2 linked regions of the Sporomusa sphaeroides DSM 2875 genome follow. Each later gene encodes a partner of the first gene's protein in a complex. Links are inferred from orthologs where the notes say so. Each region holds a gene or a part of one and is shown on either strand. Other genes may lie near its edges.

The links.
Region 2: SPSPH_RS08820 (region 1) and pfkA share a complex: the UniProt entries of both Bacillus subtilis proteins name them as parts of the possible RNA degradosome complex. The link is inferred for Sporomusa sphaeroides DSM 2875 from one-to-one orthologs.

What each region holds. Positions count from the first base shown.
Region 1 is NZ_CP146991.1:1,938,464-1,952,206, reverse strand. The notes cover bases 7,985-10,906. They hold SPSPH_RS08820 (polyribonucleotide nucleotidyltransferase), read right to left. Parts: upstream 10,541-10,906; coding sequence 8,429-10,540; downstream 7,985-8,428. Other genes in these bases: rpsO (30S ribosomal protein S15), read right to left, coding at 10,675-10,906; SPSPH_RS08825 (polysaccharide deacetylase family protein), read right to left, coding at 7,985-8,259. Outside these bases: SPSPH_RS08870 (aspartate-semialdehyde dehydrogenase), read right to left, coding at 1-157; dapB (4-hydroxy-tetrahydrodipicolinate reductase), read right to left, coding at 210-1,004; SPSPH_RS08860 (general stress protein), read right to left, coding at 1,703-2,392; SPSPH_RS08855 (YlmC/YmxH family sporulation protein), read right to left, coding at 2,458-2,730; SPSPH_RS08850 (hypothetical protein), read right to left, coding at 2,743-3,060; SPSPH_RS08845 (deoxyuridine 5'-triphosphate nucleotidohydrolase), read right to left, coding at 3,137-3,580; SPSPH_RS08840 (M16 family metallopeptidase), read right to left, coding at 3,593-4,846; SPSPH_RS08835 (N-acetylmuramoyl-L-alanine amidase family protein), read right to left, coding at 5,218-6,108; SPSPH_RS08830 (glycosyl hydrolase family 18 protein), read right to left, coding at 6,139-7,368; more of SPSPH_RS08825, read right to left, coding at 7,534-7,984; more of rpsO, read right to left, coding at 10,907-10,941; SPSPH_RS08810 (bifunctional riboflavin kinase/FAD synthetase), read right to left, coding at 11,088-12,008; tRNA pseudouridine(55) synthase TruB, read right to left, coding at 12,189-13,073; SPSPH_RS08800 (DHH family phosphoesterase), read right to left, coding at 13,070-13,743. UniProt on the Bacillus subtilis protein: Involved in mRNA degradation. Catalyzes the phosphorolysis of single-stranded polyribonucleotides processively in the 3'- to 5'-direction. Necessary for competence development in Bacillus subtilis.
Region 2 is NZ_CP146991.1:835,643-852,834, reverse strand. Bases 29-3,021 are described here. They hold pfkA (6-phosphofructokinase), read right to left. Parts: upstream 2,009-3,021; coding sequence 1,049-2,008; downstream 29-1,048. Other genes in these bases: SPSPH_RS03765 (methyl-accepting chemotaxis protein), read right to left, coding at 2,170-3,021; SPSPH_RS03775 (cupin domain-containing protein), read left to right, coding at 648-983; SPSPH_RS03780 (hypothetical protein), read left to right, coding at 111-392. Also shown: more of SPSPH_RS03765, read right to left, coding at 3,022-4,182; SPSPH_RS03760 (NADH-dependent [FeFe] hydrogenase, group A6), read right to left, coding at 4,388-6,133; SPSPH_RS03755 (complex I 51 kDa subunit family protein), read right to left, coding at 6,135-7,436; SPSPH_RS03750 (complex I 24 kDa subunit family protein), read right to left, coding at 7,424-7,948; SPSPH_RS03745 (acyl-CoA dehydrogenase), read right to left, coding at 8,180-9,319; SPSPH_RS03740 (enoyl-CoA hydratase-related protein), read right to left, coding at 9,469-10,254; SPSPH_RS03735 (3-hydroxybutyryl-CoA dehydrogenase), read right to left, coding at 10,273-11,127; SPSPH_RS03730 (thiolase family protein), read right to left, coding at 11,160-12,338; SPSPH_RS03725 (CaiB/BaiF CoA transferase family protein), read right to left, coding at 12,356-13,558; SPSPH_RS03720 (hypothetical protein), read right to left, coding at 13,628-13,921; SPSPH_RS03715 (4-hydroxyphenylacetate 3-hydroxylase family protein), read right to left, coding at 13,935-15,389; SPSPH_RS03710 (SDR family NAD(P)-dependent oxidoreductase), read right to left, coding at 15,448-16,215; SPSPH_RS03705 (MFS transporter), read right to left, coding at 16,240-17,192. UniProt on the Bacillus subtilis protein: Catalyzes the phosphorylation of D-fructose 6-phosphate to fructose 1,6-bisphosphate by ATP, the first committing step of glycolysis.

The sequences.
Region 1 (13,743 bases):
AACTTTTTCCCATAAATTCTATGGATTTTCCGGCTGATCGTTCAGATGCCAACAATTTTAATTCATTAAACGGAAATTTGCGTTCTTCAATAAGTCTTAAAAATTCCTGCCCAACTGCTCCAGTTGCACCTACAATTGCTACATTATACTTTTTCATGTAAGCCACTCCCCCAAGCTTTTCACATTATTTTGTACTACTATACAAGACTTTAGTCCATTATATGTTCAAGGCCAACTATTAGCCCATCCACAGTCAGTACCTTTTTACAAGCCAGTACAACTCCCGGCATAAAGGATTCGCGGGATATTGAATCATGGCGAATGCTAAGCGTTTGTCCTAAACCACCAAAAATTACTTCCTGATGGGCAACATAGCCTGGCAAGCGAACACTATGCAGCCTAATTCCCGCTAATTCGCCCCCACGCGCACCAGGCAGTTTCTCAGTCTCCCGGGGATGACCCTGACGCATTTCACCTCGCACACTGGCAATCATCTCCGCCGTCCTCAGGCCGGTGCCGGAAGGTGCGTCAAGTTTTTGATCATGATGCATTTCGATAATTTCGACATGCGGTAAATACTTAGCAGCTTCTTGCGCCAGTTTCATCATGAGAATTGCACCTATGGAAAAATTAGGAGAAATAATTGCATTAACTTTAGAAGCTGTACATAATTTACGGAGCTCATTAATATCGGCTTCCGCTAAGCCGGTAGTTCCAACTACCGGGCACACACCGTTTTTAATTGCCAGTTGAGTATTATTCATAACTGCTTCAGGATTAGTGAAATCAACCATAACTTGTGGTTTTGTCTCATTGATAACCGTAACCAGATCATTGCCTACAGTTACTCCTGTTTTGCCTGCACCGATAATATCCCCTACATCGGCAAAATCTGAGTTAATATCCATCGCACCAACTATACTTAACTGCTGGTCCTCATGAACTGCGCGCAGTACTTCCCGCCCCATTTTGCCATAAGCTCCACATACCATTACTCTTATCAAACGCTGTCCACCTCCTATTAAGATAAAGCAGACTTAGCTTCAGGTGGGGTTTTAACCCCATCTGAAGGTTAGTCGCCCTTATCCTGGGATTTAGCTGCTCTTAACTCCCTTTTGAAAAAGGGAGTCCTAGAGCGGGTTAATCTCAGGGAAAAACCTTCGCTTTTGCCAAATCCTTAGAAAAGTCAAAGGCATAAACATAAAGCAGCCGGTGAGTGCATTTCTCGCCGGCTGCCCTAAAGACAGCATTGGTCTAACCTTAGGAAAATACAAACGTATATTCCTCTGATCAGATGAGATAGCACTCCACCAAGTAATGGTGACAGTCTTAAACCTGTTTGATATAAGACCAGTAAAAGAGACTGGCAGTCCTGCTTTTACTTCGGCGGTTGTCCCTTTCCTTCCAGCTCATCGACGCCGCTCTCCCTGAAAGTACTGTTAACTCCCGCACCTCTACTTCATCCTGTATAGGATGTTGCTTATTCATTTTATACACATTCTATACCAAAGGTTCCAACGTTGTCAAATAAATATTATAAAATAGTGTATTTTACGGTCTAAGCAGGAAAAACCACCGACAAGTTTCTTATAACCATCATATTACTGAGGCGCGGGCGGCCGTTATATATAAGCGGAGTTAAACGCCGGCGGCGCTGTGTTGTATAAACTGAGTAAAAACCGGGGGATTCCCCCGGTTTTTTTTAGCTTAATGCGTGAGTTTCGACATCCTTGGCACCATTTTGGCGAAGGATCTGAGCCGCTTGGTTAGCCTTAGCTGCATCGGCGCGGATAATAGTCAAAATTCCCCCTTGCACTACATGCTGCTCATAGCGTTTTCCCACCTCAGCGGGAATGCCCCAGTCAATCAAACCACCGGCAATACCACCGGCCACAACCCCGCTTAAAGCAGCTGCAATCGGACCGGCAGCAACAATTGGCCCTACTCCGGGAATGGCTAAAGCACCCGCTCCCAGCAGCAAACCGCCAATTCCGCCTAAGGTGCCACCTGTAAGAGTACCATCGGTAATGTCATCTTCAAAAGATCCATCACCTTGGGTGTTTTTTGTGTTTTTGTTCTTAGAAACAATGTTGATTTCTTCTGTTGTAAAGCCTTGCGCCCTGAGGGAATTAACCGCTTGCTCCGCATTATTCCGGCCATCAAACACGCCGATTACACTTTTAACCCCCTGAGTATTTCCCTGAGCTGACTGAGTTACCTGATTTCCCTGCATGGTGCCTGCCGTCATTTGATTGGAAGTGGCCGCCGGCTGGGCACCTGTATTGGCATTGAACATGGCATTGCCTGCCTGTCCTGTAGTTTGGTTCATCGCCTGATTATTAACATTACCTGCTATTTGATTGCCACCATTGTTACTGTTTGTTGTCTCCATCAATAAAGCCTCCTAACATTAGTGTGATATACAATCTAATGTTAGGTTGACCATGTATAAGTTTTTTATTCCCTAAACGTAGAATACATTCGTTCATAAGCATTATTCAAATCAACAATAACAACCTCGTCACCAATCCGTTTGATGGCCTGCCAGGGTATTGTGGTTATCTGACCATCCCCTAAAAAGTTAAAGAGGGATCTTCGTTTGGGTAATACCAAGCCGCCAATAACCCCTGTCCGACTGTCAAAAGTAATTTCACATTCACCGATTATGCCCAACCGGGCTCCATCACCCAAATTAATAACTTCTTTTCCGGCCATTTCACTTATCCGCATATCCTCACCCACTTAATTACCAAATAGTCTACTAAAAAGCGGCTGGATAACCGCCATAGCAATCGACGTCATAGCCAACGGATCAAACGAAAGTATCCCGACCGTTATTTTCTCAGGCAACTCAAGTTTCAGGAAGGAAACCACCATTACCATCGAAAGATATACCCCGCCGGCAGTAGCTACTAAATCCTGTACAGCGGTGGAAAAAGGTGATGGCTTGGGTTCCAGCAAAGGTGCGCTGTCCAATAAGGTACGAGAGCGACAGACACGCAGCCAAACCGATCCCATAAGGAGAAGAATAATGAGTACCAACGCCGCCCATGTATACATCGTATCCCCCCTAACCGGCTTCTACCAATGTATATGGCGCTTTAGACTAAAATATGAACGAAAAATCAGCCCGGCTTCACTCGCCGGTACTGCCTAAGCCACCTGACCGGACAGCGGCAGCACAATCATTATCTGTCTTTAAATACTTATAAAAAATTCCCTGAGCTATTCTAGTCCCTGCTCTGATTGTCAAAGGCTCGGTACCATGATTAAATATGCCAACCAGAATATGTCCCTCATTGTCCGGATTATTATAATAATCGGCATCAATAATTCCTTGCCCATTGATTAAGCTCAAACTATGTTTAATGGATAAACCGGAACGGATGTGAATACCTAAATATTCATCCTCCTGCATATAAGCTTTGAGGCCTGTCGGAATCAAGGCCACCTTTCCGGGATATAAAGTAGTTTCTTGAGCGGCGGCAATATCATAGCCGGCACTTAATCCGGTCTTGCGTACAGGCAAAATTACATTACAGTCCTTATATTGGGTAATTACCTCAAACCCTCTTGTCATACTATTCCCCTTTTAAATCCTAAAGTTCGTATTAATTTTTGCAGAATCAACAGGCCCCAGGGCAGTAAAGCACAATTGCTTGGCAGTAAGCATCTGCTCAATCATCTGATTGACATCGGTTAACGTTACCCTGTCAATTTTACCGACAACTTCGTCTAAGGACACAAATTTGCCTAAAGTAATTTCCAGTTTGCCAATACGGGACATCCTGCTGCTTGAACTTTCCAGTCCCAGCAGCAAATTTCCCTTTATTTGCTCTTTGGACTTAGTTAACTCTTGTTCACTGATTCCTTTTTCTTTGAATTCTCTTAGGTTTTCCAGAATCAGATCTAAAACCTGATTTACATTGCCTGGCCGGGTTCCGGCATAGATAGTGAATAAGCCGGCATCCCGGTAATTAGTTTGATAGGAATAAATGGAATAGGCCAGTCCCCGCTCTTCCCGGATAGATTGAAACAGCCTGGAGCTTATCCCGCCGCCTAAAATATTATTCAGAATATGAACAGGATATATTTCCGGGCTGTCTTGTGGCACACTTGCTGTACCTAAACACACATGTACCTGCTCTATGTCTTTGCTGACAATGGTTTTCGCCGGAGCAAACGCCGGAGCAGTGATTGCCAGATTTCGGCTTTGGCCTTGCATTTGACCAAAATAATTTGCTGCCAACTGTACCAAAGCATCATGGCTTATATTGCCAGCTGCAGCAATAACCAAATTATCCGGTGTATAGAAATCCTGATAATATTTTTTCACTAACGCCTGGTCAAAGCATTCTATCGAAGCAAGTGTGCCTAAAATATTCCGGCCAAGCGGATGAGCCGGCCAGATAGTATCTAAATGAATATCATGAACCAATTCATCAGGTGTATCCTCATACATATGTACTTCTTCAAGTACTACCTGACGTTCCCGCTCAATGTCATCTTCGGCAAATTTGGACCGTAGCAGCATATCGCTTAAAATATCCATCGCCAGCTCGGCATGCGAGTCTAACACTTTTAGATAATAACAAGTGCACTCTTTGGCGGTAAATGCATTAAGCTGACCACCTACAGCATCCACCGTCTCAGCAATATCCTTGGCCGACCGCCGGGCGGTACCTTTAAACATCAAATGTTCAATAAAGTGAGAAACACCATGATTTTCTTCGTTTTCAAACCGTGATCCGGTAGCCATCCATACTCCCATGGTGACTGATTTAACATACGGAATAGTCTCCGAAACAACACGAACCCCATTAGGTAACACTGATTTTCGGTACATACAGTCTCCTTTTCCTCAAGCCAAAGTTAAAGCTTCCACCAGTATGCCTGGGAGAAAATCTTTATCATTTCACATACCTATTATAATGCAATTTATCAAAATAAGCATATTCCTTATTATACCTAAATTCAATAAAGAAAAAAACAGAGATAACCGGCTAAACTTCAGATTGACCAAAATCAATTGAAGTTTAGCCTGCTTTATCTCTGTTTACAGAAACTAATTTATCCGATGACTAACCCGCTCTAAGACTCCGCTTCACAAGCGGGAGACCCCTATGGGCACAGGCGAGCGGCTAAGTCCCTGGATAATTCCGACTAAGATTCAAATGGGGTTAAAACCCCATTTGAATCAAGTCTCCATTTATAGAATTAGTTAGCAAAGTAGCTTACTATCCCATCGAAAATACCCTGAGCCATTTTATTGCGGTAACTGTCTTCCTGCAGTTTACGCGCTTCGCCGGCGTTTGTCACAAATCCCATCTCAACTAAAATACTAGGCATGCTGGTGTTGCGGAGAACGTGGAAGGTTGCCGGCGATGTACCTTTATCTACAGCACCTGTCGCTTTGACAATACCGTTTTGCACTTTAAGTGCAAGCTGGGAAGACTTGCCGCTGGGATAAAAGGTCATTGCTCCGTAAATGGCAGGATTGGGATTAGAATTGGAATGGACACTAACAAATATATCAGCCTTGTTAGCTTCGGCAATATTTACCCTTGCGGCTAATTCCTGTCCAAGCGAGCTGCCCTCGGCAGCTACGGTGCGGTCAGTTTCTCTGGTCATAACTACTTTGGCGCCGGCGCTTGTCAGCTTGTCCCGCAATTTTTTGCTGACAGCTAAGTTATTATCCGATTCCCGGGTATTGTTGGCTACCGCCCCAGGGTTGCTGCCGCCATGGCCTGGGTCGACAACAATGACTTTGCCACGCAATACACCGCTGCTGCCGGTAACAGAACTGCCGTCTCCGGACGGAAGCGGTGTCACTTTTACCGGACTATCCGGCGAAGTTGTTGCCGCCTTGCCGCCATCAAAAATATTCAGTATTGGGCCAAGAATTTTATCAAATAAAAAACTAAAAAGCTTTTCAAAGATATTAGATCCGCCAGAGCTGCCGCCGCCATCTGTTCCGGGAACAGTCGAAGCCCCCAGAGTGCTGACAACACTATTTAAAGATGCCGCATGGCTAACTTGTACAGGTGCCACGACATTAAATACTAAAACGAGAAGCATAGCTATAATCATTATTTTTTCTTTATACACAACAAACCTCCTGTGTCGTTTATTAGTTGGTTATTTGCGGAACTTGTCCCTCAATACCGGCCACACTGCCGGGTCTTCTTCGCCAAGTTTCCACATGGCGGCACCGGCAATATCATACTTGGTAATAAGTGCCAGCTTGTGTTTCAAGCTTTCGCTATTTTCAAACCAAACCGTATGCGCTGTACCGTCTGTTGCGGTATAGCTAAAATGAGGAGATTTAGCTGTGTCATCCCACTGCACGGTTTTACCATAACGCTGAGCTAAATCCATAATAGCGTCAAACTCTAATGACTGGACTCCTTGTGCCGACCAGTCATAACCATAAGCAGCAATGCCAAGATAGAGTTTATCTTTAGGAATAGATTTCAACGCATATTTTAAGTTGTTTTCCACCCAGCGGATATCAGCAATCGGCCCCGGGCCACTCCAGGCACCGTGATTATCGTAAGTCATGATCATAATTTTATCAGCATATTTGGCTAACTCGGCGTAGTCATAGGCAGCCGCCACATCATTGTTCTCATCCTGTTTAGGAAAAACATCAATGGAAACAATATATCCCTGCGGTTTGAGGCGGCCATAAAGCTCACGCATAAAGGCCGTTAAAAGATCACGGTCTTTTGCCGGCACCATTTCAAAATCAACATTGATACCATCCAGATTGTACTTTTTAATATAGGCTTCAAAATTATCAATCGCTTTGGTTCTAAGAGCAGGGTTTGCCAGAACAGTATGCACCGGTGGCGCGTTATCCTGTTTAGCGTTATTCACCAACAGCAATACTGCCACATCTTTCTGATGAGCAGTGTTAACCACAGCTATATGGTCATTGCCACCCCGGTCGGTTAGTGTGCCATCGGCCTGCATGGTAGCCCAAAAAGGCGCAATGGTCTTAATTACATCAGCATTTTGAACCATAGAGTTATACGAGGAAGTATCTTCCCCCCACCATTCAGCATAAAACCCGACAAACTCTTTCGCTAAGTTGGTCTTTAAGCCATTATCGGAACTATTGTCTTGAACAGCTGCATCTGGGCTGGCAGCATTTCCCAGGACTTTACCCAGGAACAGACCAAGGATAATATCAACTACCCCCTTGCCTGCACTCACGCCACTCGTCCCGCCGGACTCAGCAGTCCCGGCAGCCTGTCCTAATATATCAGATACGGAAAAAGCATGTGCCGGCATAACCGGCAGCATAAAAGTCGCCATAACAGTCATCATGACTAACCAAGCCGTTGCCTGCTTATACTTTTTCATCAGCTACCTCCATCCCAGCAGATAAGTTGTCTTATCCTGCTTTTAGAAAGCCATGCTTTCTGTTAAAGCAAGCATAATAACTACATGTTACTTTTTTATGTAAACACATAGTATCACATTTATTGCATTTGGTCAATAAAAAAGCAGGCTTTCGCCTGCCTGTTTTTACGGTTTTAGTATATCAGATACCGTAGTTATTGTATATCCGCGTTTTTGTATTTCCTCAATAAGACTGGGAAGAGCCTGGGCGGTAGGCGCGGTTGGATGCATCAAAATAATGGCGCCGTTATGAAGCTTTTTCAATACCCGCTCCTTAAGTATTTCCGGCGGCGGCCGCTTCCAATCGACCGTATCAATGCTCCACATGATCGTAGTGTACTGTAATTCCTGCGCAGCCAGCAATACTGTATTGTTATACTCACCATAAGGTGGCGCGTACAGGTTTGTTTTTATGCCGGTAAGATTGTTCACTAATTCTTCTGTTTTTATGATTTGCTCTTTGTTTTTCTCTTTGCTTAGGTTGTTAGGGTGCGGGTGGCTATAGGTATGGTTACCCAGTTCATGTCCTCTATTGGCTAAATCCTTCAGTATTTCAGGATATTTATTAGCCCAGCTGCCGCCAATAAAAAAAGTGATGTGAATATTATTTTTATCCAATGTCTTAAGCATATCGGGGAGGTATTCTTCGCCCCAGAATACATTGCAAGCAAATGCCACTTGCGGCCGCGACTGATTTCCCTGAAAAATGGGCGGCGGTACAGTCGTCAGTTGGGTAGTAGCCAGCAGCGGCTGGAGCAGGCCTGATAACATAGCTATTGTCAAAAAGACACCAATAGAAAAATACACATACCACTGGCGAATTTTTCCTACCATTATCATTTTACACTGCATAACAATCAACTCCTGCCTAATACCCCGCATCACTTAAATAGTGAGGTGACGCAAGGTACTATCTACTCGCTCACATATAGTACAGTGTATTAATGGTGCCAGTCATTTATGAGCAAAATTAAAAGACTTGGCTGCTGCCAAGTCCCTAAATTGTTTGACCGATATGGTATTATTCGCCGACTTCAGGGCGGTTTTCCTTTGGCGGTTCTGCTTTTAACAACTCTTTACGCGACAGATTAATACGGCCTTGGCGGTCAATTTCTGTAACTTTAACCATAATTTCATCGCCAATCTTAACAACATCTTCTACTTTGGCTACCCGTTCGCGCGCAAGCTGTGAAATATGGACAAGGCCTTCTTTCCCAGGCAGAATCTCGACAAATGCACCAAAGTTCATGATGCGGGTGACTTTACCCGTATAGGTGGTACCAACTTCCACGCTGCGTACCAGGCTTTCAATTATACTCACTGCTTTTTGACCGGCCTCAACATCAACGGCGGCAATAAATACTTTGCCATCATCCTCAATGTCGATGGTCACGCCTGTTTCCTCAATAATCTTTTTAATAATCTTACCGCCTGGTCCAATGACATCGCGAATTTTGTCAGGATCAATTTCCATCGTAATAATGCGCGGTGCAAACGGCGAAAGTTCTTTTCTCGGTTCAGCAATAGCTTCAAGCATTCTGCCCATTATATGCATGCGTCCCCGCCTGGCCTGAGCCAGCGCATCTTCAAAAATTTCCTTCGTAATGCCGGATATTTTCATATCCATCTGCATAGCTGTTACACCTTTTGCCGTACCGGCTACTTTAAAGTCCATATCACCCAGTGCATCTTCCATGCCTTGAATATCTGTCAGGATCGTATAATGATCCCCTTCTTTAACCAGACCCATGGCTACACCGGATACGGGAGCTTTAATCGGCACACCGGCATCCATTAATGATAATGTACTGCCGCATACGCTGCCCATAGAGCTTGAGCCATTGGATTCCAGCACTTCTGACACTAACCGGATGGTATAAGGAAAATCAGTTTCTGAGGGAATTACAGGCAGCAAGGCTCTCTCAGCCAGTGCGCCATGACCAATCTCGCGACGGCCCGGACCGCGTGAAGGACGAGTCTCACCTACGCTGAAGGAAGGGAAATTATAATGATGCATATAGCGTTTGGATTCCTCGACACCAAGCCCGTCAAGAATCTGTTCATCCCCGATGGCTCCCAGGGTGGTTATCGTGAAGACTTGCGTCTGTCCGCGAGTAAACAAGCCTGACCCATGAGTACGTGCCAAAAGGCCTACTTCACAAGTAATAGGCCGTACTTCTTCAATCTGGCGGCCATCTGGACGGATTTTATCAACGGTAATCATTTTCCGTACAATTTCTTTGAGAATTTTTTGGAACATGTAATTAATGTCTTTTTCATTATCAGGATATAGCGAAAGGAAATGTGCCACAACTTCATTTTTAATCTGTTTGATATTTTCCTCACGCGTATGCTTATCCGAATTAACTACAGCTACCTTTAACTGTTCTGTTGCAAACTGCCGCATAGCTGCATCAATATCGGCAGGGACTTCATATAACGGTTTTTCCTTTTTCGGTTTACCGATTTTCGCAATAATATCTTCCTGGAAAGCAACTATTTCTTTGATGGCTTCGTGACCAAATAAAATTGCTTCAAGCATGGTTTCTTCCAGCAGTTCATTGGCCCCTGCCTCAACCATTAAAATGGCATCTTTGGTACCTGCTACGACTAAATTAAGCTCACTTTTTTCCTGCTCTTCCACCGTGGGATTCAAAATAAGCTTGCCGTCAAGCAGCCCTACACGCACACCGCCAATTGGCCCGTTAAAACCAATATCAGATACGCCTAAAGCGCAGGATGCACCAATCATTGCCGGGATATCCGGCGGGTTGTTCTGATCTACCGACATGACAGTAGCCACAACGTGAACATCGTTTCTCAGCCCATCGGCAAATAACGGTCGAAGCGGCCGGTCGATTAAGCGTCCGGCTAAAATGGCGGCTTCGCTTGGACGCCCTTCCCGTTTGATAAAGCCACCGGGAATTTTGCCAACCGAATATAAGCGTTCTTCATAATCAACAGTCAATGGGAAAAAATCAATGCCCGGCCGCGGCTCGGCCGACTGAGTCGCAGCCACAAGCACAGCCGTGTCACCGTAACGTACCAAAACGGCACCGCTGGCTTGTTTAGCCATTTTACCTGATTCAATGACCAGGGTACGGCCACCTAATTCCATCTGGAATTTCTCCATATTTTGTTTTCCTCCTCTGTTAAACCCCTTTTCTTTTAGCAAAGATTAACTGTTCGACATTTTTCTTATTATTCCCTTTTTTATTTTTCTTTAACCTGGAAAATAAATAAAAAAAAGCGGAAAATCCGCTTTTTCTATTTCCGCAAGTTGAGTTTTTCCAAGATTGAACGGTAGCGTTCAATATCATTTTCACGCAGATAGTTTAAGAGACCTCTGCGCTGACCAACCATTTTTAATAGACCGCGACGGGAATGGTGGTCTTTTTTGTGTTCTCTTAAATGTTCTGTCAAATAATTAATGCGCTCGGTAAGAATCGCAATCTGAACTTCCGGTGATCCGGTATCATTCAAGTGTACACGATATTTTTCAATAAGTTTCTGTTTGTTTTCAGGTGTCAACACGATGGTTCACCTCCTTTTACGTAGCTTTACCCCCATTAGCCAAGACATCGCCGGAGACTCGACTATCCTCGCTATGGTTATATGTGATTTAATCACTAAAATATATACTAACATAAAGATTAACACATGTAAACCTTTATAGCGCTTTAAAAGTAATTTTTTCGCGCAAAATTGATATCATTAGCCATTTGCTGTTTTAGTTGCTCGATGGAATTAAAAGCAATCTCACCGCGAATTCGGTCAAGAAATTGTACCTGAAGATGTTCTCCATAAATCAAACGGTCAAAATCCAAAATATGGATTTCAATCCGGCGGGATTGCCGCGTGAAGGTAGGATTATTGCCAATATTGGCTACTGCATTAAATTTTTGGCCGGACTTATCTATGGCATACACGGCATAAACTCCGTCAGCGGGAACCAGCAAGCCTTGGGGAATAGCCAAATTAGCGGTAGGAAAGCCTAATTTATTACCCCGCTGGTCGCCTTTGATAACTTCCCCGGTGATGGTTACGAAGCGGCCAAGCAAAACAGCCGCCTGTTTGACTTCACCCTCTTTAATTAATTGCCGGATAACAGTACTGCTCACAACAGTACCTTCGATATCAACCATATGTACCACATCGACGCTGAACCCGTGAAGAACGCCAGCCTTTTTCAACATGTCCGACGTCCCTGCCCCCCGATACCCATAGGTAAAGTTTTCTCCGACTATCACATGTTTCAGCTTAAGGTTGTTGACCAGCATTGCAACGAAACTCTCAGGCGTCAGTTGTAAAAGCTGACTTGTAAAGGGGATATTAAATAAAATATCAACTCCCAGGGCTGCAATTAAATTAACCTTTTCCGGGTTGGTTATAATGAGCGGTGGACAATGTTCTGGATTAATAACATTTAGAGGATGATTGCTAAAAGTAAACACAGAGCTCAAGCAGTTTTCGTTTTTCGCCAGCTCGACAGTACGTGAAATGATTGCCTGATGTCCAACATGAACACCATCAAAAGTTCCTAACGCCATATAAATGCCCGGATATTGATGTATGTCTTTTATCTGTGTAAATACTTCCATAGTTTCTCTGTTTCTCCTCGTTACCGCCTTACAGAAGGCTTGAGCGCAATACCTGGCAAGCGCTAGCTATAGCCTTCCTATCAGGGCAAAAATTATAAGGGGTGACTTTTGCTAAGAAAAATCGCTGGAGTGGCGCGCAAAATTTATAAATTCTGTTAGGCAAGCCAATAGTCCGGAACGCTACCGGTCCGGACTTAATATTTTAACTGGCGTTAGTAGCGACTGACCTTCGGCCCCGCTTATTTTCCGTCCAATGCCAATGAAAGTTTTCTGCCAGTCGTAGATTGTAACCAAATCCAGGGCATTTGCCTGACAGCAGATACTGCGTCCATTTTTTACAGCATTAGAATCTTGTTCAGATAATATCACAGCGGGAAAATGAGTAAGAACACTATCAGGCTTTTGGACGGCTTTTTCCTTGAGTAAAGCAATTTCTTCAAGGGTTAAAGACTGTTCCAGACAAAAATTACCGACACGGGTTCTTACCAAAAAACTCATGACTGCCAAACAATTCAATTTACGGCCAATATCAGCACATAATGTCCGAATGTAGGTTCCTTTAGAACAGGTTACATCAAACACAAGGCCTGCTTCATGCTCTGCCACCAATGCAATAGCATGGATCATAATGGTTCGAGGTTTCCGCTCAACTACCTGACCGGCACGAGCCAGCTCATACAACTTTTTACCGCCAATTTTCACCGCTGAATACATGGGGGGAATCTGTTCGTTAACTCCGATAAACGCTGCCAGCGTTTCCCTTATTTGTATTGACGACGGCCTTGTGTACGGACTGCTGGCAATAATTTGACCTGTATCGTCACCGGTATCTGTTTCAAACCCGAAGGTAAGTTCAGCACGGTAATGCTTGTCTGCGTCTGACAGATACTCAACAAGTCTGGTTGCATTACCTAAAAAGATTGGTAAAACGCCAGCTGCCGCCGGGTCCAGCGTACCGGCATGACCGACACGTTTTATACCATATAAGCGGCGAATAAACGACACCACGTCATGAGATGTCATCCCTGGCGGTTTAAGTACATTAATCACACCACTGTGCATCATGCAATAAAACCTGCAGCTAATTGTTTTCTTGCTGCCTCGACAACCAATGTTTTAGCACGGTCAAGCGGCTCAGCTACCGTACACCCCGCCGCCCGCGCATGCCCTCCACCGCCAAAAGAAAGGGCCAGCTTGCTTACATCTGCTGTCTTTGAACGCAGACTTACCCGCACACTATTATCATCTGCTTCCTTAAACATAATGGCTATTTCAACCCCGTCAATGTTACGCGGATAATTAATAAAGCCTTCTGTGTCATCCTTAAGTTTGGTTATTGCATCATAGTTTAACACGATTGTAGCTATGTTCCCGGCATCGCCGCAATCGATGATCTCAAGCGTCTCAAGCACTTTGGGCAGCATTTCAATAACAGCCCTTGGTTTGGTTTCAAGACGTTCGGAGATAACATGGGGCTGAGCACCCAGTTCCACCAATTCCGCCGCAATTTTGAGGGTTTGAGCTGAAGTATTGGCATAGCGAAAAAAACCGCAGTCAGTGGCTATGGCCGTAAACAATGCTTCAGCCATACTTGGCGTGATATTGGCATTTACTTCTTTAAATATCTTGAAAATAATTTCGCCGGTAGCGGCCGCCTGACTATCAATATACCAATAATCGGCAAACTTGACGTTGGATATGTGATGATCCAGGTTCAGTATAGGGGCTTTTATAA
Region 2 (17,192 bases), 1.1 Mb from region 1 along the record:
ATATGCATTAAGGCAAACAATTGTCACTATCGGTAAAAAAATATGTATGGTACGGCGTATCCGCGGATACGCTAGTTTTAATCACCCGATTCAATTAGGGAGGAATTGCTATGAACGAAACCAGACAAGCTTCCGAAGCAGTCACAACATCACAGACAACTGCACAGTCTGATGTTCAAGGCGCTGATATTGATAATGCCGGTAACCTCTACCAGGAAAGCGGTCTTGACGCCACCCAGGATACCCTCCGGACAAGCCATCTAAAGGCAGGCAATCAGCATGCCACAAATAATTTAGTAGCCAGAATGCTGTGGGGACATGAAGAAAAGGTCAATCTTAATATGCGGGTGTCCGAAGATGGCTCCTTAGATTTAAATGATGATGTAAGGTAAAGAAAACACGGCTTGCGCCGAGCCTTTGGCGGGCCGAATTGCTATGCCATCCAGGCGCGTCGCAGCGGAAGCCGATGTTGACCCTTATCCTGTTCTTAAGAAATACTTTCTGTTAGGGTAAAAAAGTCGGAAAAACAGGCCTGTACGGCCTGTTTTTTCCGCGAACAGTGACTTTTGTCACAGCTTATAGTGCATTTATTTGCTAAACTAAGTACAAAGATAACCAAAATCCCCAAATATAAGGAGGTTCTTTGCATGGAAAAGCAATTCATAAAAAATATCGAATTCAGTAAAGCCCTGGATATGGTCAACCTGGTAGACTATCAGCCTGGCAAAGTTGTGAGCCTGACCTTATCACAGAATAAAACCCTCAGTATGACACTGTTCGCCTTTGCCAAAGGTGAAGCCATCAGCAGTCACTCGGCTCCCGGCGATGCTATGGTGTACATCCTTGACGGCAAGGCGGAAATCACTATCGGTGGCGAGACAGTCACTGCAACAACCGGGCAGGTGGTTGTTATGCCAGCCGAAGTTCCTCACGCATTAGACGCTGTCGAGAACTTCAAAATGCTGTTAGTACTTGTTATGTAACGTCAATTGACAAAAACCCGCATTATTTCCCAGGAAATAATGCGGGTTTTTATGTTGAAATAAGGTTACTGTGACAAAACGTCGGCCAGGCGGTACAATTCCGGGTCAATATCTTTCTTCTTGCCGACAGCATCTGCAATCGGCACTTCCACACATTGTTGATTATGATAGCCAATCATAATACCACTCTTCCCGGCTAGCAGTGATCTGACAGCTGTTTCGGCCAGCCGGCTGGCCAGCAGCCTGTCGGCAACCGTGGGCGCCCCGCCGCGCTGAATATGGCCAAGTACCGATACCCTGGTTTCCAAACCGGTTTTAGTACGAATGTATTGACCTAATTCAATAGCACTGCCTGCCCCTTCGGCAACCACCATAATGCTGTATTGCTTGCCCTTAGCTCTCGATTCCAGCAATTGCTTGCAAATGTCCTCCCGGGAAAATGGCACTTCCGGAATGAGGATACTCTCAGCACCGCCCGCCAAGCCGGCAGTAAGGGCAATCCAGCCGCAATTTCTCCCCATAACCTCGACCAGCATGACCCGGCCATGGGCAGAGGCTGTATCCCGTAATTTATTAATGGCTTCAAGCGCAGTATTTACCGCCGTATCAAACCCAATAGTATAATCGGTGCCCCAGATGTCATTATCAATACTGCCTGGGAGGCCCACCATCTTTATTCCCATGTCGCCCAACTGCTTAGCGCCGGTCAGAGAGCCATCACCGCCAATTACAATAAGCCCCTCAATCCCATGGGATTGTAAGTTAGCCACCGCTTTCTGACGTCCGGGTAATGTTTTAAATTCCTCACTGCGGGCTGTTCCCAGGAACGTCCCGCCTTTTTGAATAATATCACCCACTGAGCGCGAATCCAATTTTGTCATATTATCCGCAATCATGCCGGCATAACCGTTTCTAATTCCCCAGACTTCAACCCCATGGGCTAAAGCCACACGAACTGCCGCACGGATAGCCGCATTCATTCCCGGGCAGTCGCCGCCACTGGTAATCACTGCAATTTTTTTCACATTACCCCTGCCTCTCCATACCAAATTGCCGTGGATATCTGTTGTATTATTTCTGCAAGCCGGTTCTGATTGCCTGCTTTTCCGCAAAAATGTACAACTTATTTTATCCGTTATTTATATATGTATTGCATGAAATGAGAGGCTTAGTACTGGTAACTGTTTTATACTTTGAATTTATTAACCGCCTGGATTAATTCTTCAGCCATTTTTGCCAGTGCCTGACTGGAAGCGGCGATTTCTTCCATGGACGCCGATTGCTCCTCTGTTGCGGCAGAAATAGTTTGGACCTGAGCCGCCGCTGCTTTACCTGCCTCATCTATATGGATAGTTGCCGAGCTAACCGTTGCGCTGTCCGTCGACACGATTGCCAACGCCTCGTTTACCTGATTTATATTGGTTACTATATTGCCGACAAGGGCTGTAATCTCCGCAAATGCGTCCCCGGCTTTATTTACAGCCTCGGTACTGTTATTTACGATTACGCCGGTTTCGGACATTCCTTCTACAGCCGCCTTAACATCAGCCTGATTGGCATTGATGAGCTCTTTAATGTCTTTTGCCGCATTGGCAGACTGCTCTGCCAGTTTGCGTACCTCATCGGCAACTACGGCAAAGCCTCTGCCATTCTCGCCGGCACGGGCGGCTTCAATAGCCGCGTTCAGTGCCAGCAGATTGGTCTGCCCGGCAATATCTGTTATGACATTAACAATTTCGCCGATTTGTTTAGAGCTTACTGCCAGCTTGTCAACAGCCATCCCCACATGCTTGGTGCTTGTCCTCACAAGCTCCATCTCTTGTACGGCATTTGTTACGAATACAACTCCGTTTTTAGTGGCAGCCAGTGCAGTATCAGCCCCCGTGGTAATGGTTTGGGCCGATTCGGCTACCTGGTCTAAGCTTGCTGCCATATGCCCAACCGCGACAGCGGTCTGATCCAAAGCTTTACTCTGAGTTTCAGTGCCTGCAGCTACTGCCGAAATAGACTCAGCCACATTGTTAGCTGTTTTGGCTGTTTGATCAGCACTGGCAGTCAACTGCTCCGACGAAGCAGCCACCTGTTCTGCAGCCTGCGATACTTGCCGTACCAAGTTACGAATATTTCCTGCCATTTGCAAACAACTGCCAGACAACCGCCCGACCTCATCATTACTATTAATACCTGCTTGGTTTACATTAACTTGTAGATTGCCATTAGCCATTTCCTGCATAAATCTGCTTAGCGCATTCAGCGGGTTGGAAATCCTGCCGGCAGCCAGAACGATTATAAATCCGAGAAGCGCAATAGTAACTATGCCAATACCTATACTGTAGTTGCGCATAGTTACCAAATCTTCGAAGAATTCACGCGTTGGAGCGGTTGTTACAAACAATAGCGGCGTCCCTTCGATAGCCGTCGCACAATAGGACTTGTCCTCACCTCCAAAAGCACCTGTTACAATCGTGCCGGGTTCAGCCTTGAGGTGATTGTAAAGCGACTCCAACACACCGTTATCAAGCTTCTGCATATATTCACCGGCTTTTACTGTCGGATGAATAACAAACATTCCGTTGCTGTCCAGAATAAAACCATAGCCGGTCTTAGCCACCTTTGTCGCCAATACCAGCTCCTTAACCTCATCAAGATTAACCTCAATAGCAGCAACACCCACGGTCATGCCGTTACGGACAACCGCCTTGGCAACGGTAACAATCATCTTGCCGGTTGTCTGACTTACATAGGCGTTGGTTACCAAAAATTTATCCGGGTTGGCAACCGCATTCGTATACCAGCCTCTCACCGTAGGGTCGTATCCGGGAGGCATAGAGCCTGGCGCCGATTTGATAAAGCGCTTATCCGCATAACCGACACAGACGTTATCAATATTGTCGGCGCTCTTATGTATGCGCTTGAATAATGCCTCCGCTTCGTTATCAGGCACAGGTACAGCCAATACCTGCACCAGCGTCATCGCCAGCCCTTTTATCCGCTCGAATTCGGCTTCGGCATCCTTAGCCCGCTGGAGACCGTCAGCAGTCATAGAGGAGTTTACATACTTGACCACTGCCTCATCGGCAATGTAATAGGATACTACGGAAGATAAAGCAAAGAAAACGATCACCGGAGTCAGTACAAACAGCAACATCTTCGACCTAATTGAGTCAAGCTTGATGATATTATCCAGTTTGCAAAACATGAGTCCACCCCTTTCTTATACGTTTGATATAGGTTACAGAACACCGCTGTTGCAGTAGACGACCTGGCTGCAACAGCGGCTCTTATTTTGCAGCTTTAAGGTGTGTGAGGTTTAATAACAAGGAGTATAAAGGAAGTTCCGCGCTCCGCTTGGAACTAAGCGATTCACACAAGTTCCAGCGTCGCGCTGCTCCTAATAACCTGGTTTACTTATGCTTGGGATGATAATGGGTATGCAGCAGCTCATGGGATTTGTGACTTAAGGGTTTACCCAGGAACTCATCATACAGCGCCTTCACTGCCGGATTTTTGTGCGACTGCCTGATAGGCAGCTCGCGGTCAGCCTGATACAGACCGGCCATCCGGGCTTCCTTGGTAGCCTTGGTGGTGCCCCAGGGCTGACCGCCGCCGCCAATGCAGCCGCCAGGACAGCACATGATTTCCACAAACTGATACTCACAGTCGCCGGCGCGGATTTTATCCAAAATGACCCGGGCATTTTTCAGGCCGTTGGCAATGGCCACTTTGACTTTCTTGCCGTCAAGGTCCACTTCGGCTTCTTTAACGCCGGTGAGGCCGCGTACGCCTTCGAAATCGACGTTGGCCAGTTCTTTGCCTGTGACTACTTCGTAGACGGTACGCAGCGCGGCTTCCATAACACCGCCGGAGGTGCCGAAGATGACGGCGGCACCGGTGGACAGGCCAAGGGGTGCGTCAAATTCTTCTTCGGTCAGTTTATTAAAGTCAAAGCCGGCTTGTTTGATCATTCTCGCCAGTTCACGGGTGGTTAAGACGATGTCGACATCCCGGTAGCCGCTGCCGTTCATTTCGGGACGGGCGCTTTCATATTTCTTGGCGGTGCAGGGCATGATGGAGACAGATACGATTTTGGCGGCGTCGATACCGGCTTTTTGAGGGTAATAGCTTTTGGCTAAAGCGCCAAACATTTGCTGCGGCGATTTACAGGTGGAGACGTTGTCCAGCAGGTCGGGATAGAAGGTTTCGACAAAGTTGATCCAGCCCGGGCTGCAGGAGGTGATGAGGGGCAGGGTGCCGCCCTGGCTCATTCTTTCGAGGAGTTCGCTGCCTTCTTCCATGATGGTGACGTCGGCGGCAAAGTCGGTGTCAAAGACTTTGTCAAAGCCTAAGCGGCGCAGGGCGGCTACCATTTTGCCGGTGGTGATGCTGCCTGGCGCGAGGCCGAATTCTTCGCCGAGGGCTACCCGGACAGCGGGGGCGACTTGGACGAGTACATGGTTATCGGTGTCGGCAATGGCTTGCCAGACTTTTTCGGTTTCGTCGTTTTCGTAGAGGGCGCCGACAGGACAGACGGCTATGCACTGACCGCAGTAGACGCAGGTGCTGTCCTGGAGCGGCCGGTCGAAGGCGGTGGTGATTTCGTAGTCCACAGACCGGTGGGCGGTGTTGATGGCGCCGACGGTCTGGACTTCCTGGCACATTTCGACACAGCGGCCGCATTTGACGCATTTGGACATGTCGCGGACGATGACGCCGTTGGAGGCTTCGACAGGGATTTGTTTGGGCTGGTTTTCAAACAGGGGCTTAGCTATGCCAAAGTCACGGGCCAGCTGCTGGAGTTCACAGTTGGTGTTTCTGATGCACTGGAGGCAGTCCTGGGGATGTTCGGCCAATATGAGTTCAAGCACGTCTTTTCTGGCCTGGCGGACAGCCGGGCTGTTGGTGATGAATTCGGCGCCGTCCCAGACTTCGTTGCTGCAGGCGGTTTTGAGTTTTTTCTGGCCTTTAAGCTCGACTACGCACAGGCGGCAGGTAGCTCGCACTTTAAGGTCCGGATGGTAGCAGAGTACGGGAATGTCGATGCCGACCATTTTGGCGGCATCTAAGATCAGGGTAGTTTCAGGACATGATACGGGGATGCCGTCTATGGTAATGTTGACGATTTTGTTGGGATCGGATGCATGATGACCCACACTACTCACCTCTTTCCTGTTCAGTAAAGCAAATTTGTGCCGGACATTTCTGGTTCAGGTGATCTTCGAATTCGGCTTTAAAGAGCTTCCAGCAGGTGTTGAGGGCTACGGCTGCCGATTGGCCCAAACCACAGAAGGAGGCATTGGTCATGGTGTCAATTAACCGCCGCAGCACGGTCATGTCGTGCTGGGTTGCCTGACCTGCGGAAATTTTGCCCAGTATCTCATAGATTTGCTTGTTGCCTTCGCGGCAGGGGGTGCATTTGCCGCAGGATTCATGGATGAAGAATTCGGTTACGCCTTTGAGGTAATCGATGACGCACACGTCTTCGTCCATAACGACGACGGCACCGGAGCCAACGCTTAAACCGGCATTGCGGAGGGCTTTGTAGCAATAGGGGGTGTCAAGCTGGGCTTCACTGCCAATGGGGCCGGACTGGCCGCCTAAATGGAAGAATTTAAGTTTTTTGCCGTCAGGGATGCCGCCGCCCAGTTCAGGGTCATAGATGACATCGCGCAGGCTGACGCCAAAGGGGATTTCGTATACGCCGCGGTTAACGACGTTACCGGACAGACAGACGAGCTTGGTGCCGCCGCTGTCTTTGGTACCATAGCTTAGGTATTTGTCGCCGCCTTCTAAGACGATGGTGGGGATGTTGGCAATGGATTCTACGTTGTTTACGAGGGTGGGCAGGAGGAACAGGCCGACTTCGGCCAGATGGGGCGGTTTGATGCGCGGGCGGCCGGCCTTGCCTTCGATGGAGTTTAGGAGGGCGGAGTTTTCGCCGCAGACATAGGCGCCGGCGCCGGTCATGATGTGGATGTTGAATTCAAAGCCGCTGCCCAGGATGTTTTTGCCCAGATAACCGGCTTTGACGGCGTTGTCGATGGCGCTTTGGAAGACTTTCTGAATGGCGCGGTATTCGCCGCGAATATAAATATAGCCGTCGTGGGAGTTGAACACATAACCGGCAATGGTCATGCCTTCGATGACCCGGAGCGGATCCTGGCCTAAAAGGATTTTATCCTTAAAGGTGCCTGGCTCGCCTTCGTCGGCGTTAATGACAATGTATTTGGGGAATTCGGGGATTTCCAGCAGCTGTTCCCATTTGGAACCGGCCGGATACGCCGCGCCGCCGCGGCCTAAGAGCTTGGCCTTTTTCACTTCGCCGATAATGTCTTCCGGTTTCATGGTAAAGGCTTTTTTCAGACCTTCATACCCGCCGGACTTTACATAGGCTTCGGTACAGTCAGGACGAATGACGCCGCAATTGCCGGAAATGAGTTGGTTTATTTTTGACATGACGACACCCCCCGGTAACTTGTCACAATTTCGGCTACCTTGGCTGCGGTCAGGTTACCATAGACTTCATCGCCGATTTTGGCTACCGGACCAATATCACAGGCGCCTACACAGCTGGTGTGCAGCAGGGTAAACTGATTGTCAGGAGTGGTCTCACCCAGCTTAATGCCCAATTCTGCTTCAAACAGGGCCACTACGGCATCGGCTTTGGTTACATGGCAGGGTGTGCTTTTACAGATTTCAATGACATATTTGCCCCGGGGCACCGTACTGAACATGGCATAGAAGGTAAGAACATCATGGATTTTGCTGATGGGCACATCCAGTTGGCAGGCGACGACTTCGGCCCATTCTTCGGCTACGTAGTTTTCGCCGGAGGTTGCCTGAATATCTAATAGTATTGATAACAACTGCTCTTTGGCTTTACCATATTGATTGATAATGGCCAAGACTTGCTCGTATCTTCTGATGATTTCCAATGCCTGATCTTTTGTTACTTTTGAACAACACATGCTTGTTATCTCACCCTTTCCTGAAACTGACTGGCACCCTAGCCAGACTGGCTATTAAAAGAAGCCGTTCTTATGCAAAAAGGCCCCAGGGTTGTCCGATCGTTTAGCGACTGCATAAACCCAGTGGCCCGCCTACGCGGAAATCATAATGACTTCACGGGACTTTTCCCGCAAACGCCTTTACCCTTTCAACGCAGGCGGACCACTGAAACCGCTCTGACTATAATGGCACTATCGCAACAACGCCCCGGAGATGACCATACGTTGAACCTGGTTGGTTCCCTCGTAAATCTGGGTAATTTTCGCATTTCTCATTAAACGTTCAACAGGGTATTCGCAGATGTATCCATAACCACCAAAAATCTGAACAGCATCTGTGGTTACTTCCATAGCAATGTCGGAAGCATACATTTTAGCCATCGCCGATTCCTTAGAATAGGGCAAGCCTTGGTCCTTAAGCCAGGCAGCCCGGTAAACCAGGAGACGTGCTGCATCAACTTTGGTGGCCATATCGGCAAGCATGAAGCCGATTGCCTGATTATTGGCAATTGGTTTGCCGAACTGTACCCGCTCTTTAGAGTATTTTACTGCGGCATCAAGCGCAGCCTGAGCTATCCCGAGTGCTTGGGCGGCTACCCCCAGCCGACCGCCGTCAAGAGCAGCCATGGCAATTTTAAAGCCTTCGCCTTCTTTGCCCAGCATGTTCTCTTTCGGCACTTTAACATCCTGGAATACTAATTCCATCGTAATGGAGGAGCGAATGCCCATTTTATGTTCCTTTTTGCCAAAGGTAAAACCGGGCATGCCTTTTTCCATAATAAAAGCGGTGATGCCTTTTACACCTTTTGCCCTGTCGGTAATGGCGAAGACAATGTAGGTTTCGGCTTCTCCGGCATTGGTAATAAAAATTTTACTGCCATTGATCAGATAATGGTCGCCTGCCAAAACGGCTACTGTCTGCTGTCCGGCAGCATCAGTACCGGCATTTGGCTCTGTAAGGCCAAATGCTCCCATATGCTGGCCCTCTAACAGCGGGCGCAGGTATTTCTCTTTTTGGTCTTCTGTGCCAAAAGCAAAAATTGGCCAGGCACATAATGATACCGTAGCAGATAAAGTAATACCGATACCGTCATCGACTTTCGACAATTCTTCAACAGCCAGGAGATAGCTGAGATAATCGCCGTCTGCTCCGCCATACTTTTCCGGGAAACAAATGCCGTTTAATCCCATTTCTCCCATAGCATCAATTAAAGAACGGTCAAACAGACTCTCTTCATCCCGTTTGACAACACCTGGCGCCACTTCTTTCTCGGCAAATTCCCTCACCATTTTTCTCATCATTTGTTGATCTGCATTTAATTCAAATTGCATCACATAACACTCCTATAACCTAATTTATCTTGTACCTTTATCAAGGTTTTTGCTGGGCACAGACCCACTGGGTTTTGGGGAATATAAGCGGGTATTCAGGTGAGGAGTATCCCCACCTGAATTAACCAACCCAATCTATGCAGTAAGCCCTATTGTCCTTTAAAAACAGGCTTTCTTTTTTCAAGGAATGCGCTCATTCCCTCTGTCTGGTCATCGGTGGTAAAGCACATACCAAACAGCTCGGCCTCAAAAGCATAGGCCTGCTCAGAATCCAGTTCCACACCCCGGTTAATGGCAGTCTTGGCTTGACTGACAGCAATGGGTGCTTTGGTTATAATCCTTCCGGCCAGGTCTTTGGCGGCAGTCAAAAGTTCTGCATGCCCAACTACTTTATCAACCAGGCCAATGGCCCGCGCTTCCTGCGCGTCAATGATGTCACCGGTTAAGATAAGCAGTTTGGCCTGGCTTTTGCCTGCCAGTCTTGCTAACCGCTGCGTGCCGGCAAATCCCGGGGTAATACCTAAATTCACTTCCGGCTGGCCAAACCTGGCTTTTTCGGACGCCACCCTGATATCACAAGCCATGGACAGTTCGCAGCCGCCGCCCAGAGCAAAGCCGTTAATGGCGGCAATTACTACCCGGGGGAAGTTCTCGATCCGGGAAAAAACCTGCTGACCTAATCTCGCCCAATCCCTGGCGGCAACAGCAGATATATTTGCCATCTCGGCAATATCTGCACCTGCGACAAAGGCCTTTTCACCACTACCGGTAAGGATAACCGCGCCTACTGCCGAATCAGCCTCTAACGCTTTAAACACACTGTCAAGTTCCAGCACGGTTGCCCGGTTAAGAGCATTCAATTCCTTGGGCCGGTTAATAGTGATGACCACCACGGCCCCGTCTCTTTCAACAATCAGGTTGTTATATGCCTGCATGGACGAACCTCCTCCGTTTTAGTTGTATGTATAAAAGCCGCGGCCGGATTTGCGTCCTAACCAGCCGGCGTCAACATACTTGCGCAGCAGCGGGCAGGGTCTGTATTTGGAGTCACCATAACCTTTATACAATACTTCCATAACATACAAAATAGTATCAAGACCAATCAAATCCGCCAGCGCCAACGGTCCCATCGGGTGGTTAAAGCCTAATTTGGCTACATTATCAATATCTTCTACACTGGCAACGCCTTCCATGAGCGCATATACCGCTTCATTAATCATAGGAACCATGATTCTGTTGCCGCAAAACCCCGGGAAGTCTTCTACTTTTACCGGTGATTTCTTCAGAGTAACCGCGAACTCGCGGATGGTTTCATAAGTCTCGTTCGAAGTAGCCAGGCCCATAATGATTTCCACTAACTGCATCACAGGCACCGGGTTAAAGAAGTGCATGCCAATAACTTTGTCCGGGCGCTTGGTTACGGCAGCAATTTGTGTTATCGGCAGCGAGGATGTATTGCTGGCAAGTATTGTATGCGCAGGGCATACCGCATCAAGGGTAGTAAAAATCCCCTTTTTGATTTCAAAGTTTTCTACAGCGGCTTCGATGGCGAAATCCACATCGGCTGCACTGGCTTTTAAATCAATACTGCCACTAATCCGGCCCATAATTTCCTGCTTTTCAGCTTCCGCCAGTTTACCCTTTTCCACAAGTTTGCTCAGATTTTTCTCAATTCCCTTAAGACCGCGTTCAACAAATTCAAGCTTAATGTCGTTAATAATTACTTCTATTCCTGCTGTCGATGCTATCTGGGCAATACCGCTGCCCATCTGACCGGCTCCGATAACCAACAACTTTTTAATGGCCATATGCATATCCTCCTCCACACAATCCTATACAGTTAAACCTTTTCAATAACAGTTGCTATCGCCGGGCCGCCGCCCACACACAGGGAGGCCAGACCATACCGTTCGCCTCTGCGTCCCATCTCATAAATAAGCGATACAATAATCCTGGCTGCGGTACAACCTACCGGATGCCCCAAACCGATACCTGAGCCATTGGCGTTAACTTTGCTCATATCCAGTTTGAGCTCCCTGTTTACGGCCAAAAATTGGGCGGCAAATGCCTCGTTCAGTTCATAATAACCGATGTCTGACGCCGTGAGCCCGGCGTAACTAATGGCCTTCGGCACAGCATATGCAGGACCTATACCCATAATTTCAGCTTCAACCCCCACACTTGCGGTAGAGAGTAGTTTAGCCAGCGGCTTTATTCCAAGCTCATGCGCTTTTTCCGCACTCATAAGTACCAAAGCGGCTGCCCCGTCATTTACGCCGGAGGCGTTGCCGGCGGTGACCGTACCTCCTTTTTTGAAGGCAGGTTTCATAGACGCCAGTTTCTCTAAGGTGACATCGGCGCGAGGATGCTCATCGGTGTCAACAAGCATTGCCCCTTTTTTAGTCTCTATGGTGACAGGTGCAATTTCATCCTTAAAAATTCCGTTTTGAATGGCTGTGACCGCTCTTTGGTGGCTGTTGAGGGCCAATTCGTCCTGCTCTGCCCGGGTAATGTTATAGCGCTCTGCGAGGTTTTCAGCCGTAAGCCCCATATGATAACCCATAATCGCGCAGACTAGTCCGTCATACAGCATAGAATCCTGTACATCGCTTGGCCCCATACGGTACCCTTCTCTTGCTCCTTTTAACAGGTAAGGAGCCTGGGACATGCTTTCAACCCCGACTGCAACGGCAATTTCGGCTTTGCCCAGCAGGATGGATTGACTGGCTAATTCAAAAGCCTTCATCCCTGAGCCGCATTGCTGATCTACGGTATAGGCATACCCTTCTGCCGGCATACCGCATTTTAACTGAATCTGCCGGCCGGGATTTCCTTTGACACCTGCTTTATAAATCATGCCGCAGGCTAATTCCTCAACTTGGGCCGGTTTGATTTGCGCCTGAGCCAGTGCTGCATTTACAGCCGTTATTCCTAGTTCAACCGCGTTTACGCCTTTCAGCTTACCAAGAAAATCACCAATCGGTGTACGCTTTGCTCCGACAATTACAACTTCACGCATATCATTACCTCACTTTATCAAATGACTTTTCTGGCTCGCAGTTCAGCTATTTCTTCCCCGCTCATCCCGGCATACTCTTTCAGCACGGCTTCAGTATTGCCGCCAAGCAAAGGAGGCGCCTCATTATTAATTACACTGGTCCCGGAAAAGCGCATCGGCGTTGCCGGTAATTTTACTTTGCCAAAAATGGGATCCTCGACTTCTACAATCATATCTCTCATCAGGAATTGCTGATCCTGCATCAATTGTTCTATATCCAGCACCGGAGCCGACGGCACGCTGCTGGCTTCTAAAATGTCCAATGCTTCGTTGACATCTTCAAAACCCTGCAGCCATTCTTCAATGATTGCCACAGTTTCGTTTAAGTTCTGCGCCCGGAGAGTTGTGGAGCTGAACCTGGGATCATTAATATACTCCGGCCGGTTCATTGCGGTACAAAGCCTGGCCCATATTGCCTCATTGAGCGCTCCGAGGACAATATATCTTTCCCGTCCGGCGTCAAAAACGCCGTAGGGACCCATAGTAGCATGGTGCGGACCCGAGCGGCCCGGTTTATCTGTGCCACCACTCATCGTGTAACGGGGAATAGCCGTTTCAATAATGGCACTCAGGCAGTCTCGCAGCGAAATATCGATATACTGTCCTTTACCGGTCTTTTCGCGATAATATAAGGCGGCTAAAATAGCGCCAAGGGCATGAGAACCGGCATTTACGTCACCAATGGAAGTACCGCTGCGGGCCGGCCGGCGGTCCGGATCACCGGCCATCCACATTAAACCGCTCATGGCCTGAGCGATAATATCATAACCTGCCCGCTGCGAAAGCGGGCCTTTTTGACCAAAGGTGGAAATAGAACACATGATGATATCAGGTTTTACTGCTTTGAAAGCCTCATAGGAAAACCCGAGCGATTCCATAACACCTGGCTTGAAATTTTCTGTAATGATATCAGCCTGCTTGGCAAGCTTAAAGATAATTTCTTTGGCCTTGGGATCTTTTAAATTTAAGGCAATTGATTTTTTTCCCCGGTTAAGCATCATAAAATAACCGCTTTGTCCGTTGACAATCGGGGACATCTGCCGCTCATCAGCGCCCTTGCCCGGCTGTTCAACCTTAATGATTTCGGCTCCCAAATCCCTGAGCATTTGCGTTAAATAGGGCCCGGCCAATACGCGGGTAAAATCCAGCACCCGCAGTCCGGCCAAATTTTTTTCTGCCATTTTCACCACTCCTGTATGGTTAAGGGTGCAGTGGTTGCTGCACCCTATTTTATTGTTCTGTTAATTCAATTACTGAGCATCCCGAATGGCATCCAGTATAGCAGCAGGTAAATCTTCCTCCCGGACAGGCCAATTCCGGACACTTTCACTGGTCACGGCAATACGTGGCCCGGTGAATTCCGGAAGGGTTGCACAACCCACCTGACAGCTATTGAGAACCAGCAACACTTCATAGCCACCCGGGTCATCCCAGCGGACAAAGTGTACTTCCTCTGCCGCTGCTTCTACGGCCAGTGCTTGGAAAAGTTCCGGCATATCCAGGCGAGGATTGCAGTTTCCGCAAAATTTGACGCCTATCCTCATGCTGCCTGTCCTGCTATTTATCTTTGTTTGCAGCAACCCCGGCAATATGCAGGGCTAATTTCTTTTTGTGTTCAAGGTTGCCCAGCTTGGAATACATAACTTTTTGTGCCTGCGGCGAACCGGCGCCATGCATACTCTCTACCAGGGCAGTACCGCCTGTCATATTCTCGATCAGCCGGGCCACCCTCATTCTGTCCTCTGTCGACACACCGGCTACTCCTTTGAAATATTTATCCACATACTTCCCGATTTCTGGATGCCGCAAATCAGATTCTGAAGGCAAAGTGGCAGTCAGGCCGCCGCCGATGTCCTGTGCCAGCCGGTCAATATCATAAATCAGACGGGTGACATTGTGTTTACCCACATTGGCCAACAGCGGATCGACAAAGTAGCCGCCGGAGGCTGTCGGTTTTCCTTCCGCCGAGCAGGCAATGGAGCAAGCATACAGGCTTTCTGTCAAATGAATCATTTCATTGATTTTTTCTTTGACATGTCCGGCTTTGCCATAACCGCTCATATCGGCCATGACGGCTGCCGCACCAATAACCACGTCTGAAACTCCGCCTTTGCAGCCACCATAGTTCTGACGATGATAGCAGGCAAATCGCTCTACCAGCAAACCGGAAAATTCCGTTTCCCCACACATAAAGACCTTGTCCCAGGGTACGAAGACGTCTTCCAGCACAGTCAGGCATTCGCCGCCAACAATACCATACCGGGCATTGCCTTGATCGATGTCACCTTCACATTTGCGGTCATCGTTGGTTTGGCGGCCAAAGATATGGATTACTCCCGGTGCATCTACCGGTATGGCGCATGATACGGCATAATCGCTATCATCAGGCGCCATTCCCATTGTCGGCATAATCAGCATTTCATGGGAATTGACCATACCGGTCATATGGGCTTTAGCACCGCGGACAATAATGCCTTTGTCATTTTTTTCAACAATCCGGACAAACATATCCGGGTCCGGCTGTTGCCCGGGACGCAGGCTGCGGTCGCCTTTCGGATCAGTCATGGCGCCGGCTACCATCAAGTCATTTTCCTGCCAGTTGATCAGGTATTTTTTCAGGCGTTCATGATATTCGGTGCCTAGTTTCTTATCCATTTCATAGGTAACGGTATAGAGAGCGTTGATGGCGTCAAAGCCTACGCAGCGCTGATAACAGGTTCCCGTCTTTTGGGAAATCATCCGCAGCATTTTTACTTTCTTCAGCAAATCATCCACACTTTGGTGAATATGGGTGAACCGGTTGATCTTTTTGCCGGTAAGATGCGAGGTGGTGGTCATCAAATCTTCGTATGCCGGGTCATGGGCCAAATCAAAGGTCAGCGCCGCTGAATTTACATGCCCGCGGATAAAGGGATGGTCGACAACCTCTTCACTTTTAAGCAATTGGCCTTTGATATATACTTTGATATTCCGTTGTTTTAGACTTTCTATATACTCTTTGCCTGTTCTCATGTGTTTGCCCTCCTGTTTCGTTCGTTATTTATATTTGATCCGGCGCAGAGCCGGCGGCTTACCTGGCCGCCCACCCGCCGTCAACTAACAGAGTGTGACCGGTTACATAATTTGACCAGTCAGAACTCAGGAAAACAGCCGGTCCGGCTACCTCTTCGAGGGTGCCGATTCTGCCCAGCGGCGTGCTGTCTAAGATCGGCTTCAGTCTGGCTTCGTCATTCAGCCAGCCTTCGGTCATCGGGGTACGGATATAGGCCGGAGCCAGGCAATTGACATTAATGTTGTATTGAGCCCACTCTAAGGCCAGCACCTTCGTAAGCTGGACAACGCCCCCCTTGCTGGAGCAATAGGCTGCAAGCCACGGCATGCCGATTACCCCCATAACGGAAGCAACATTAATTACCTTACCACCGCTCTGTTGCTTAATCATCTCTTTACCCACACGCTGCGCTACCAGAAAGACACCTTTCAGATCGGTGCCAATTACTTTGTCCCAATCCGCTTCTTCCACATCGACTGCCAGCTTGCGGATATTCATGCCGGCGTTATTTACCAGAATATCAATTTTGCCAAAGGCGTTTACGGCTGTCTGCACCATGTTGTCAACCGAGCTGACAGAGCTCACATCACAGGATATAGCTATAGATTTGCGTCCTAATGCCTGTATTTCTTTGGCAGCTTGCTCGCCTTCAGACAGATTTCTGCTTACAATGACAACATCAGCGCCTACCTGAGCCAGCGCCTGAGCAATGCCCAAGCCGATACCCTTGCTGCCACCTGTCACTATTGCCACCTTACCTGTTAGGTCTGCACTCGGAAATTTCATACTATTACCCCCATTTTATAAATTTTATAAAGAAGCAGATGCCTCTTGTTTGTTACCATCATCCTCTTTGATAACAAATGGCTCTTCCTTCAGGAAGAAGGTTACCAGGGCCGCGACAGCCGCGAAACCGGCAAACATGAGAAATACATTGTCATAAGAAATTCCGGCGGCAGTCTTGTGTACCAGATAACCGGCAGCCAATGGCGATATAAATGCACCTAATTGACCAAGACCATTGGTCAAGCCAACAGCCGAACCAATTACTTCTTTAGGATAACGCATTTGCGGGTAGGCATAGATTACACCCCAAACCATATTAACAAAGAAACCATTGAGAATTAGCATCAGAATCAGCAGGTTGGTGCTGCCTTTAGGGATTTGCCCCATGTAGATAAGAATGGGAATGGCAGCTAAGAAGGAAATCAGGGCTACCGGTTTGGTACGGTGGAACACCTTGTCCATCAAGGTTCCGCCAAGCATTGTGGAAATAATGGCAACAGCATACGGTAATGATGCCAGCAAGCCCATGGTTTTGAGACTGAAACCATGTTGTTCAAAGAGAAAAGAGGATATCCACGAGGTACTGCCCCAATAGATTGCAAGCAAACAGAAAAGTTGCAAAGAGTAGAGCCACAGGCTGGGATCTTTGATGATAACGCCGATACCCAGTTTTTTTACATTATCTTCATCTGCAGTAACAAGTCCTGATTTAATGTAATCATATTCTTCCTGGGATAAGCGTCCTTTGGCCAGCATCTCTTCCGGCTTATCGGATACGAAATACCACAGAATTGCTATGCCGACAAGCCCGGGGATAGCCAAAACAAAGAATATTTCACGCCAACTGCCGCCCATAGCCGCGGCAATATAGGTTATCAATACGGGAATAATGGCCGGAGCAAATGCCCAGGTAGTAGAGAAAAACGCAGTGGCCCTTCCCTTTTCACTTTTGGGAAACCAATCGGAAATAGTTTTAT